DNA from 2 places in the Pseudomonas helvetica genome. Region 2 is predicted to be linked to the other one. Evidence: riboswitches for the same ligand, from Rfam matches in the RefSeq annotation. Region 2 holds a riboswitch; the other holds the start of a gene.
What was found. A riboswitch is a leader RNA that binds a small molecule or an ion and turns the genes downstream of it on or off. The one in region 2 is predicted to bind cobalamin.

Region 1: it holds a riboswitch for cobalamin, as region 2 does, so the genes downstream of both, cobO (cob(I)yrinic acid a,c-diamide adenosyltransferase) here and cobW (cobalamin biosynthesis protein CobW) in region 2, are expected to answer to the same signal.

The regions. Positions count from the first base shown of each region.
Region 1 covers NZ_CP150917.1:4,641,813-4,646,203, reverse strand. The annotation lists gene AABM55_RS21630 (sorbosone dehydrogenase family protein) at 1-1,169, opposite strand, end outside; gene AABM55_RS21625 (hypothetical protein) at 1,235-1,819, opposite strand; cobalamin riboswitch at 1,977-2,212, shown strand; gene cobO (cob(I)yrinic acid a,c-diamide adenosyltransferase) at 2,294-2,905, shown strand; gene AABM55_RS21615 (cobyrinate a,c-diamide synthase) at 2,902-4,239, shown strand; gene bluB (5,6-dimethylbenzimidazole synthase) at 4,236-4,391, shown strand, end outside.
Region 2 covers NZ_CP150917.1:2,588,304-2,592,694, forward strand. The annotation lists gene AABM55_RS11890 (cobalamin biosynthesis protein) at 1-348, opposite strand, end outside; gene AABM55_RS11895 (CbtA family protein) at 345-1,046, opposite strand; gene AABM55_RS11900 (CbtB-domain containing protein) at 1,058-1,249, opposite strand; cobalamin riboswitch at 1,349-1,575, opposite strand; cobalamin riboswitch at 1,796-2,008, shown strand; gene cobW (cobalamin biosynthesis protein CobW) at 2,106-3,173, shown strand; gene cobN (cobaltochelatase subunit CobN) at 3,177-4,391, shown strand, end outside.

The DNA of each region.
Region 1 (4,391 bases), 2.1 Mb from region 2:
TGCGCTGCCGGCTTGCCAGCGCTGAACGGCACGAAGATGACTTTGTAGCCACTATGTGGTTTGCGGTTCCAGGAACCATGCTGGCCGATAAATGCGCCTTCAGTGAACGGAGCTGGCAGCTTGCTGCCTTCGGCGAAGGTCAGGCCCAGCGAAGCGGTATGCGGTCCAACCGCGTAGTCCGGGGCGATGGCCCTGGCGACGAGGTCCGGGTTTTGCGGTGTGACGCGCGCGTCGATGTGCTGGCCGTAGTAACTGAATGGCCAGCCGTAGAAGCCGCCGTCCTTGACCGAGGTGATGTAGTCCGGCACCAGGTCGCTGCCGATTTCGTCCCGTTCGTTGACGGCGGTCCAGAGTTTTCCACTGCGCGGTTCCCAGTCCATGCCGTTGGGATTGCGCAGGCCGGAGGCGAAAATCCGATGGTTGCCGGTAGCGCGATCGACTTCCCAGATCGCTGCACGTCCTTCTTCCTGCTCCAGGCCATTTTCACCAGCGTTGCTGTTGGAGCCGACCGTGACGTAGAGCTTGCTGCCGTCCTTGCTGGCGATGACGTTTTTGGTCCAGTGATGATTCAGCGTGCCGCCGGGCAGGTCGATGACGTTCACCGGTTTGGCGGTGATGGACGTTTCACCGCTTTCATAGTGAAAGCGCAGCAGGCGGTCAGTGTCGGCGACGTACAGGTCGTTGCCGACCAGGGTCATGCCGAACGGCGAGTTGAGGTTCTCGATGAAGGTCGTGCGGGTTTCAGCGACGCCGTTGTGATCCTTGTCACGCAGCAGGGTGATCCGGTTCGCGCTTGGTACGCCAGCCCCGGCGCGGCCCATGACTTTGCCCATGACCCAGCCGCGAATGCCTTTGCTGTCGTCGGGCTTGGGTGGCGCATTGGTTTCAGCCACCAACACGTCGCCGTTGGGCAGTACATAGAGCCAGCGTGGATGATCAAGTCCTTCGGCAAATGCCGCCACCTGAGTGCCTGGCGCGGCAATCGGCTTTGCGCCCGTTGGCCAGCCGACCGCCGGTGCGATGTTCACTGTCGGGATCAGCGTCTTGTGCGGTTCCGGCAGCTTGGGCGATGGGCCCGTGCCGTCCGACACTGGCAAGGTGGCGGACTCCCCGCAGGCGGCGAGCCCTCCGGCGATGGCGATAACAAGGACGAATCGAGGCTTGAGCATGCTGATTTCCCTATGAATGCATCACCTCATCATAGAGGAACCTGATCGATGGAAGGTTCAACCTGTCAGCCGCGGGCCTCTTTGAGCAATACCGCGATGCCCGGATGGTAGTTGCCGGCTTCGTTGTGCAATTTGCGATAGGCGTAGGGAAAGTACCAGGCCACTGCGCAGGTGTGTTCCTTTTGCAGATCGTCGACCATGTCCTGGAGTTCTTCCGGCGTAGGGCTGTGCTGGGCTTTTTGTGGGGCGACGAACAGGCAGCCGAGCTTCAGGTCGCTGGCGTAGCTGATTTTTTTCGCATCGCTCACGACATCGAGCAAGGCCTGGGTCAGATTCAGGTTGTTGACTCGCGGCCAGCGTTGCGTGGCTTGAAGGTAGGCGCGTTCTTCTCCACTGGCGATAAACAGGTCGGCGCGGCCATTACGCTCGCCTTCCTCGATCTGCTTTTTTGTCGGAGTCTGTTCAAGGGTGACCATTTCTGCCATCCACGCCGCCGCTGAAAGCAGGCTCAGGTTGGCGCGTTCGTCAAACCAGTAAGGGCTTTCGTTATCGCCGCGTACCGCGTTGTAACGGTCGATGCACTCGAACCAGCGTTCCAGTACCGGGCGCAGGAATTCCAGCTTCGGGTTACTGATGATCATGCCTTGCATGTTGCCCCCTCTTTGTTCTTGTAATGTAAGGTTGTGGCTCTTTGATATCACCGCTTTCAGTGTGGCACAAGATTGGCGCCAGTTTATTGATCGGGATCGGTTTCTATCCATTGATGAGCCCCCGGCTTTAATTGACGCTCCACCCCCAACCCTCTAACCTTCGCGACTTGTTTCAGGTGCTCTGTGACCCTGTGGTCGACCGAGTGAAACAGGGAAGCCGGTGAGGGCGCGTTCTTTGACAGAGCGGGCGACGATCCCGGCGCTGCCCCCGCAACGGTAAATGAGTAAAAGCTGCGCTTTGAGCCACTGTGTCGAAGGTCGATATGGGAAGGCGCGCAGTCAGGCGTCAGCCGCTTATGAGCCCGGAGACCGGCCTGATCCATCCAGCGGCATCACGGTGGGCGATGCCAGGCTTCTTGCCGTCTATTTCTATGCCTGCCCGCCGTTATCCAGCCTCAACGGAGAGCTCCCCCCATGACTGATTCCCCCGATCGTGACGAACGCCATCTGGCACGCATGCTGCGCAAGAAAGCCGTGATCGATGAGCGCATTGCCAACTCGCCGAATGAATGCGGCTTGCTGCTGGTCCTGTCCGGCAACGGCAAGGGCAAAAGCAGTTCTGCGTTCGGCATGCTCGCCCGGGCGATGGGCCACGGCATGCAGTGCGGCGTGGTGCAGTTCATCAAGGGGCGCAGCAGTACCGGCGAGGAGCTGTTCTTCCGGCGGTTCCCGGAACAAGTGCGCTTCCACGTGATGGGCGAAGGTTTCACCTGGGAAACCCAGGATCGCCAGCGCGATATCGCCGCCGCCGAGGCCGCATGGGACGTCTCCCGCGAATTGCTGCGTGACCCGGCCATTGGTCTGGTGGTGCTCGATGAACTGAATATCGCCCTCAAGCACGGTTATCTGGACCTTGATCAGGTGCTCAGCGACTTGCAGGCGCGTCCGCCGATGCAACACGTGGTAGTCACGGGTCGTGGTGCCAAGCCGGAAATGATCGAACTGGCGGACACCGTTACCGAAATGGGCATGATCAAGCATGCTTTCCAGGCCGGGATCAAAGCGCAGAAAGGCGTTGAGCTGTGAGTGAGCCGCGTTTTTGCCCGGCGGTACTGATTGCCGCGCCGGCTTCCGGTCAGGGCAAGACCACTGTCACCGCGGCGCTGGCCCGTTTGCATCGCAATCAGGGGCGCAAGGTCCGGGTGTTCAAATGCGGTCCGGACTTTCTCGATCCGATGATTCTCGAGCGCGCCAGCGGTGCGCCGGTGTATCAACTGGACATGTGGATGGTCGGCGAGCAGGAAAGTCGTCGGCTGTTGTGGGAAGCCGCCGCTGAGGCTGATCTGATTTTGATCGAAGGCGTGATGGGGTTGTTCGATGGCACGCCGTCCAGCGCCGATCTGGCGCGGCATTTCGGTGTGCCGGTGCTGGGCGTGATCGATGGCACCGCCATGGCTCAGACCTTCGGCGCGCTGGCGTTGGGGCTCGCACGTTATCAGCCGGACTTGCCGTTTGCTGGTGTCTTGGCCAACCGCGTCGGCACCTTGCGTCACGCGCAATTGCTCGAAGGCAGCCTCACTGAAGGCTTGCGCTGGTACGGCGCCTTGTCCCGGGAAACCGGAATCGAATTGCCTAGCCGTCACTTGGGGCTGGTCCAGGCCAGTGAATTGAATGACCTCGATCTGCGCCTCGACGCTGCGGCCGAGGCGTTGGCCAGCAGCTGCGAAGTGGCATTGCCGCCTGCCGTCGAGTTCGCTGCGCCTGACGTGATTACCGCCGAGCCATTGTTGGCCGGTGTGCGAATCGCGGTGGCTCGCGATGAAGCGTTTGCCTTCACGTATGGCGCAAGCCTCGACTTGTTGCGGGCGATGGGCGCCGAGTTGCGATTCTTCTCGCCGATCCATGACCGTGAACTGCCTGAAGCGGACAGCTTGTATCTGCCCGGTGGTTATCCGGAATTGCACCACGTGGCGTTGGCTGAAAACCGCACAATGCTCGATGCGATTCGCGCACACCACGCCGCTGGCAAGCCGTTGCTGGCCGAATGCGGCGGCATGCTCTATTTGCTCGACTCACTGACCGATGTCGATGGCACGCGCGCTGAGTTGCTGGGGCTGCTGGCCGGTGATGCGGTGATGCAAAAGCGTCTGGCCGCGTTGGCCCTGCAAGCGGTCGAGTTACCTGAAGGCGCGTTGCGTGGCCACACCTACCATCATTCATTGACCAGCACCGAGCTTGAGCCGATCGCTCGCGGCCTGAGCCCTAACGGCGGGCGCGGTGCCGAGGCGGTTTACCGTGACGGGCGGATGACGGCGTCTTATGTGCACTTTTATTTCCCGTCCAATCCATCGGCGATCGCCGCGCTGTTTGCGCCAGACCTGAATCTTGTAGAGGCGGGCTCGCCCGCGAAGCGGCCATGACCGACAACGCATTTTCCGAGGCCGAGCGCGAAGCGGTGTATCGCGCGATTGCCGAGCGTCGCGACATGCGTCACTTCAGTGGTGGCAGCGTCGAGCCCGAACTGCTTCGGCGGTTGCTCGAAGCGGCGCATCGGGCGCCAAGTGTCGGTTTG
Region 2 (4,391 bases):
CGGTGTCTGCGCCAGTTGTTCGGCGAGGGCCAGTGCGGCACTTTCCGCTATGCCATAGCAGCCGGTGCGCTCGAAAGCGATTTGCGAGCGATGGCTGAGTTGCGCTTGATAGCTGGAAAGTTGCTCGCTGCTGAAGCAGATCAGTGGCAGTGACAGTTGCCGGGCCAACTCGATCAGACCGGGCTCATCACGTTTCAGATCGATGCTGGCCAAGGCCTTGATCGTTCGTAATTCGATGTGATGAGCCTGCAACGCCTGGTCGAGCAACGTGCGCAGCGTGCTGGCCGGGCAGCCGCGCTGGCAGCCCAGGCCGACCACCAGGGTCGGCGCTGCGCGCGTTTCACTCATGCGTGGTATTGACCATCGCTTTTGCGGCGGAACAACCAAGCGCTGATCAGGCCCATGGCCAGCCAGAACGCGGCGTTGGTCAGCTGCGAGGCGATTTTGAATTGCGCTTCGAGGGCTTCGGGGGCCAGCATCGAATGCACTTCAGGCTGCGGTGCGCCGATGATGTGCGGCACGGCCAGAATGGCGACACCGAGCACTTTCAGTAGCCAATGCCGGGCGAACACGATCAGCGCGATACCGACAGCGGTGGACGCTGCCGTGCTGATCCACCAGATCTGCCGTTGTGTCAGGTCTGCGGCGGCAGTTCCCGGCAATTCCGGCGGCAAGCCCAGGGTCGGAGCGAGGACGAAGGTCGCGTAACCGGCCAATCCCCAGAGCAGGCCTTGAGAAGTGCGAGTCGGCGCGCGCAGGGTGTAGAGACCCGCGAGCATCAGCGCAAAACCGACGGCGACCACCAGATTACCGCCAGTGGTCGACAGCACGCGCTGCCAGCCATCTTCCGGTTCCCAATCCTCTGCATCGTGGGTGTGACCAGCCATGGCACCTTCGGCATGTTCATGGACTTCAGCCGCCGGGGCTTTTTCGTAGGTCTCCGCCTGCAGAATCAGCGGCGCGACCCAGAAGCTTTGCAGCAGGGTCAGCAGCAGGGCGGCCAGCAAGCCGGTGAAACCTGCGGTTTGCGCTATACGCTTGATCATCTCGGCAGGTCTCAGTGGCACGGGAACGCAGAACTGTGACGGGTATCGTGGGCGGCGTTGTGCACCGCGTCGATGTGCGAGAAGCCGGCGAAATACACAAGGCACGCGCCCAGAATCGATGCGCCAATAGCGGCAACGAGGCGTTGGCTCAGGGTGGAGGTGGTGCTGGTGGTGACGTGGCGAGTGCTGCTGATGATCGACATGGCGCTTCCCTCTGGTCAGTCAGTGGGTGAATCGAGCGCATGCAAACCCCCGCGAGCCGGGCACGCAGAGGCTAAAACAGCGCCCGCCCACCGCGGGTTTGTTATTGATGTGTTGCGGGCCGGTCTCCGGGCTCACGAGGGGCTGGCATTCGCCGAACCTGCAAGAATCGCCTTCCCATGCCGAACTGCTGGCACAGTGGATCTGATTCTTCGCTCGCTTACCGTTGCGGGGGCAGCACCGGACTGACATGGCTTTTGAGTAAAGCACATGATTCACCGGTTTCCCGTTTCACCCTATGAAGGGCACCCGTAACAAGGTGCGTAGGAGAGCATGGGCGAGGGCGGGGCGTCAATTGGCACGCGTTCTCAGTTGAGGTCTAAGCAGAACCCTGTGGCGAGGGAGCTTGCTCCCGCTCGGCGGCGCAGCCGTCGTAAATCGTGTGCACGCGGGGTACTTGCGGGAATGAGGGGCCGCTTCGCGACCCAGCGGGAGCAAGCCCCCTCGCCACAGTGGATCGCGAACATTGACCCGCCCCGATGCGATGCGTAGCCTTGCGCTTTCGAGGTTCTTTGGCGCGTGCGCCGAAGCTAAGAAGGGAACGCGGTCGATGCCGCGGCTGCCCCCGCAACTGTGAACGGTTTCGTTTCTGCCATGCCACTGCGCTCTTTTGTTTTCAGGCGCGGGAAGGTGCAGGAATCGTCAGTCGAAAGACTGGCCCACCGTCAGCCAGGAGACCTGCCTCGCTACAGATTCTCACTACAACCGGGCGGGGTGATCCGGTGGCGAATTCTTCCGCGCGCTCAAGCGCTGCCGGTTGTCGTCCCGTATGCCCGCCACCTTGCCAAAGGGCATCCGATGAAAACACTGGCCAAACTTCCCGTCACCATCGTTACCGGCTTCCTCGGCTCGGGCAAAACCACCTTGCTGCGGCACATGCTCGATAACGCCCAGGGCCGACGCATCGCGGTGATCGTCAACGAGTTTGGCGAGCTGGGCATTGACGGCGAAATCCTCAAGCAATGCTCCATCGGCTGCACTGAAGAAGAAGCCAACGGCCGCGTGTATGAACTGGCCAACGGCTGCCTGTGCTGCACCGTTCAGGAAGAGTTCTTCCCGGTGATGCGCGAACTGGTTGCCCGTCGCGGCGATCTCGACCACATCCTCATCGAGACCTCCGGCCTGGCCCTGCCAAAACCGTTGGTCCAGGCCTTCCAGTGGCCGGAAATCCGCAGCGCCTGCACCGTGGATGCGGTGATCACCGTGGTCGACAGCCCGGCCGTGGCCGCTGGTACTTTCGCTGCGTTCCCGGATCAGGTCGATGCCCAGCGCAAACTCGACCCGAACCTGGACCACGAATCGCCTCTGCACGAGCTGTTCGCCGACCAACTGGCCAGCGCCGACCTGGTGATTCTCAACAAGGCCGACCTGATCAGCCCGGCAGATCTGGCCAAAGTGCGCCTGGAAGTCGCCGAAGAACTGCCGCCCGCGGTGAAAATCATCGAAGCCAGCAGCGGTCGCTTGCCGCTGGACGTGCTGATCGGTCTGGGCGCCGGCTCTGAAGAGCACATCGACGGACGTCACAGCCACCACGACCATCACCACGATGGCGACGACCACGATGATCACGATCACGACGCTTTCGATTCGATTTCCATCGAACTGCCGCAAGCCGACGAAAGCCTGTTGCTCGATGCCCTGACCCAATTGGTGGTTCAGCACGGCATCCTGCGGGTCAAGGGCTTCGCCGCGATCCCGAGCAAGCCGATGCGCCTGCTGATCCAGGGCGTGGGTACGCGTTTCGACAAGCACTTCGACCGTCAGTGGGGCGCAGACGAAGCGCGCAGCACCCGTCTGGTGCTGATCGGCCAGCAATTGGACGCCGTCTTGCTCGAAGCGCAATTGCGCGCCGCGCTCAGCGTTTAACCCATGCACCTGCTCAGGACCCAGCCCGGCGGTTTCGTCTCGGATGACAACATTGCCGACCTTGGCCAAACCCCCGCCGAGCTGGTGATTCTGTGCAGCGGCGACTCCAGTCTGGCGCTGCTCGCCGAAGCGGCGCAGCAGTTGCCCGAGGACTATCCGAGCCTGCGCCTGGCCAACCCGATGCAGGTGCAGAATCACGCCTCGGTCGACTTGTACGTCGACGAAGTGCTGCGCCACGCCAAGGTGATTCTGATCTCGCTGCACGGCGGGATCGCCTATTGGCGCTATGGCATTGAACGTCTGGTGGAGCTGTCGCAACGCGGTGTGCAACTGATTCTGGTGCCGGGCGATGACCGTCCTGACCCGGAGCTCAGCGACCTCAGCACCGTGCCTGTCGAAGACCGCGAGCGGCTTTGGCACTTTTTGCGTCAGGGCGGCATGGGCAATGCGCTGGATTTGTATCGCTGTCTGGCCAGCCGTTGGCTGGGCCGCGATTACCACTGGTCCGAACCGCAGACCTTGCCGCGTACCGCGATTTACCACCCACACAAAAGCAACGCGACGCTGGGCGATTGGCAAGCCGACTGGCAGCTTGATCAACCGGTGGCGGCGGTGCTGTTTTACCGTTCGCATTTGCAGGCGGCGAACACCGCTTTCATCGATGTTTTCTGCCAGCGCTTGCAGGCAGCGGGGCTGAACCCGCTGCCGATAGCGCTGGCCAGTTTGAAAGAGCCCGGCTGCCTGACGGTGGTCGAGGATTGGCTGGATGAGGTGCAGGCCTCGGTGATTCTCAACACCACCGGGTTTGCTCAATCGAGCCCCGAAGCCCCGCATCTGCGACCCTTCCGGCGCAATATCCCGGTGATCCAGGCGATCTGCGCCCAGGACAACGAACCCGGTTGGCGTGCCAGCGAGCAAGGGCTTGGCCCGCGGGATCTGGCGATGCACATCGCTTTGCCGGAGCTCGATGGGCGGATCATCAGCCGACCGATCAGTTTCAAGGATCTGGCTTGGCGCAGTGAGCGCAGTCAGTCCGACGTGGTCTGCTATCGACCGCAACCTGAACGCATGGATTTTGTCGCTGAACTGGCGCGGCGCTGGGTCGAGTTGGCGCGGGTGGCGAATACTGAAAAACGCATTGCGCTGATCCTCGCCAACTACCCGACCCGCGATGGGCGGATTGGTAACGGCGTTGGCCTCGACACGCCGGCTGCGGCG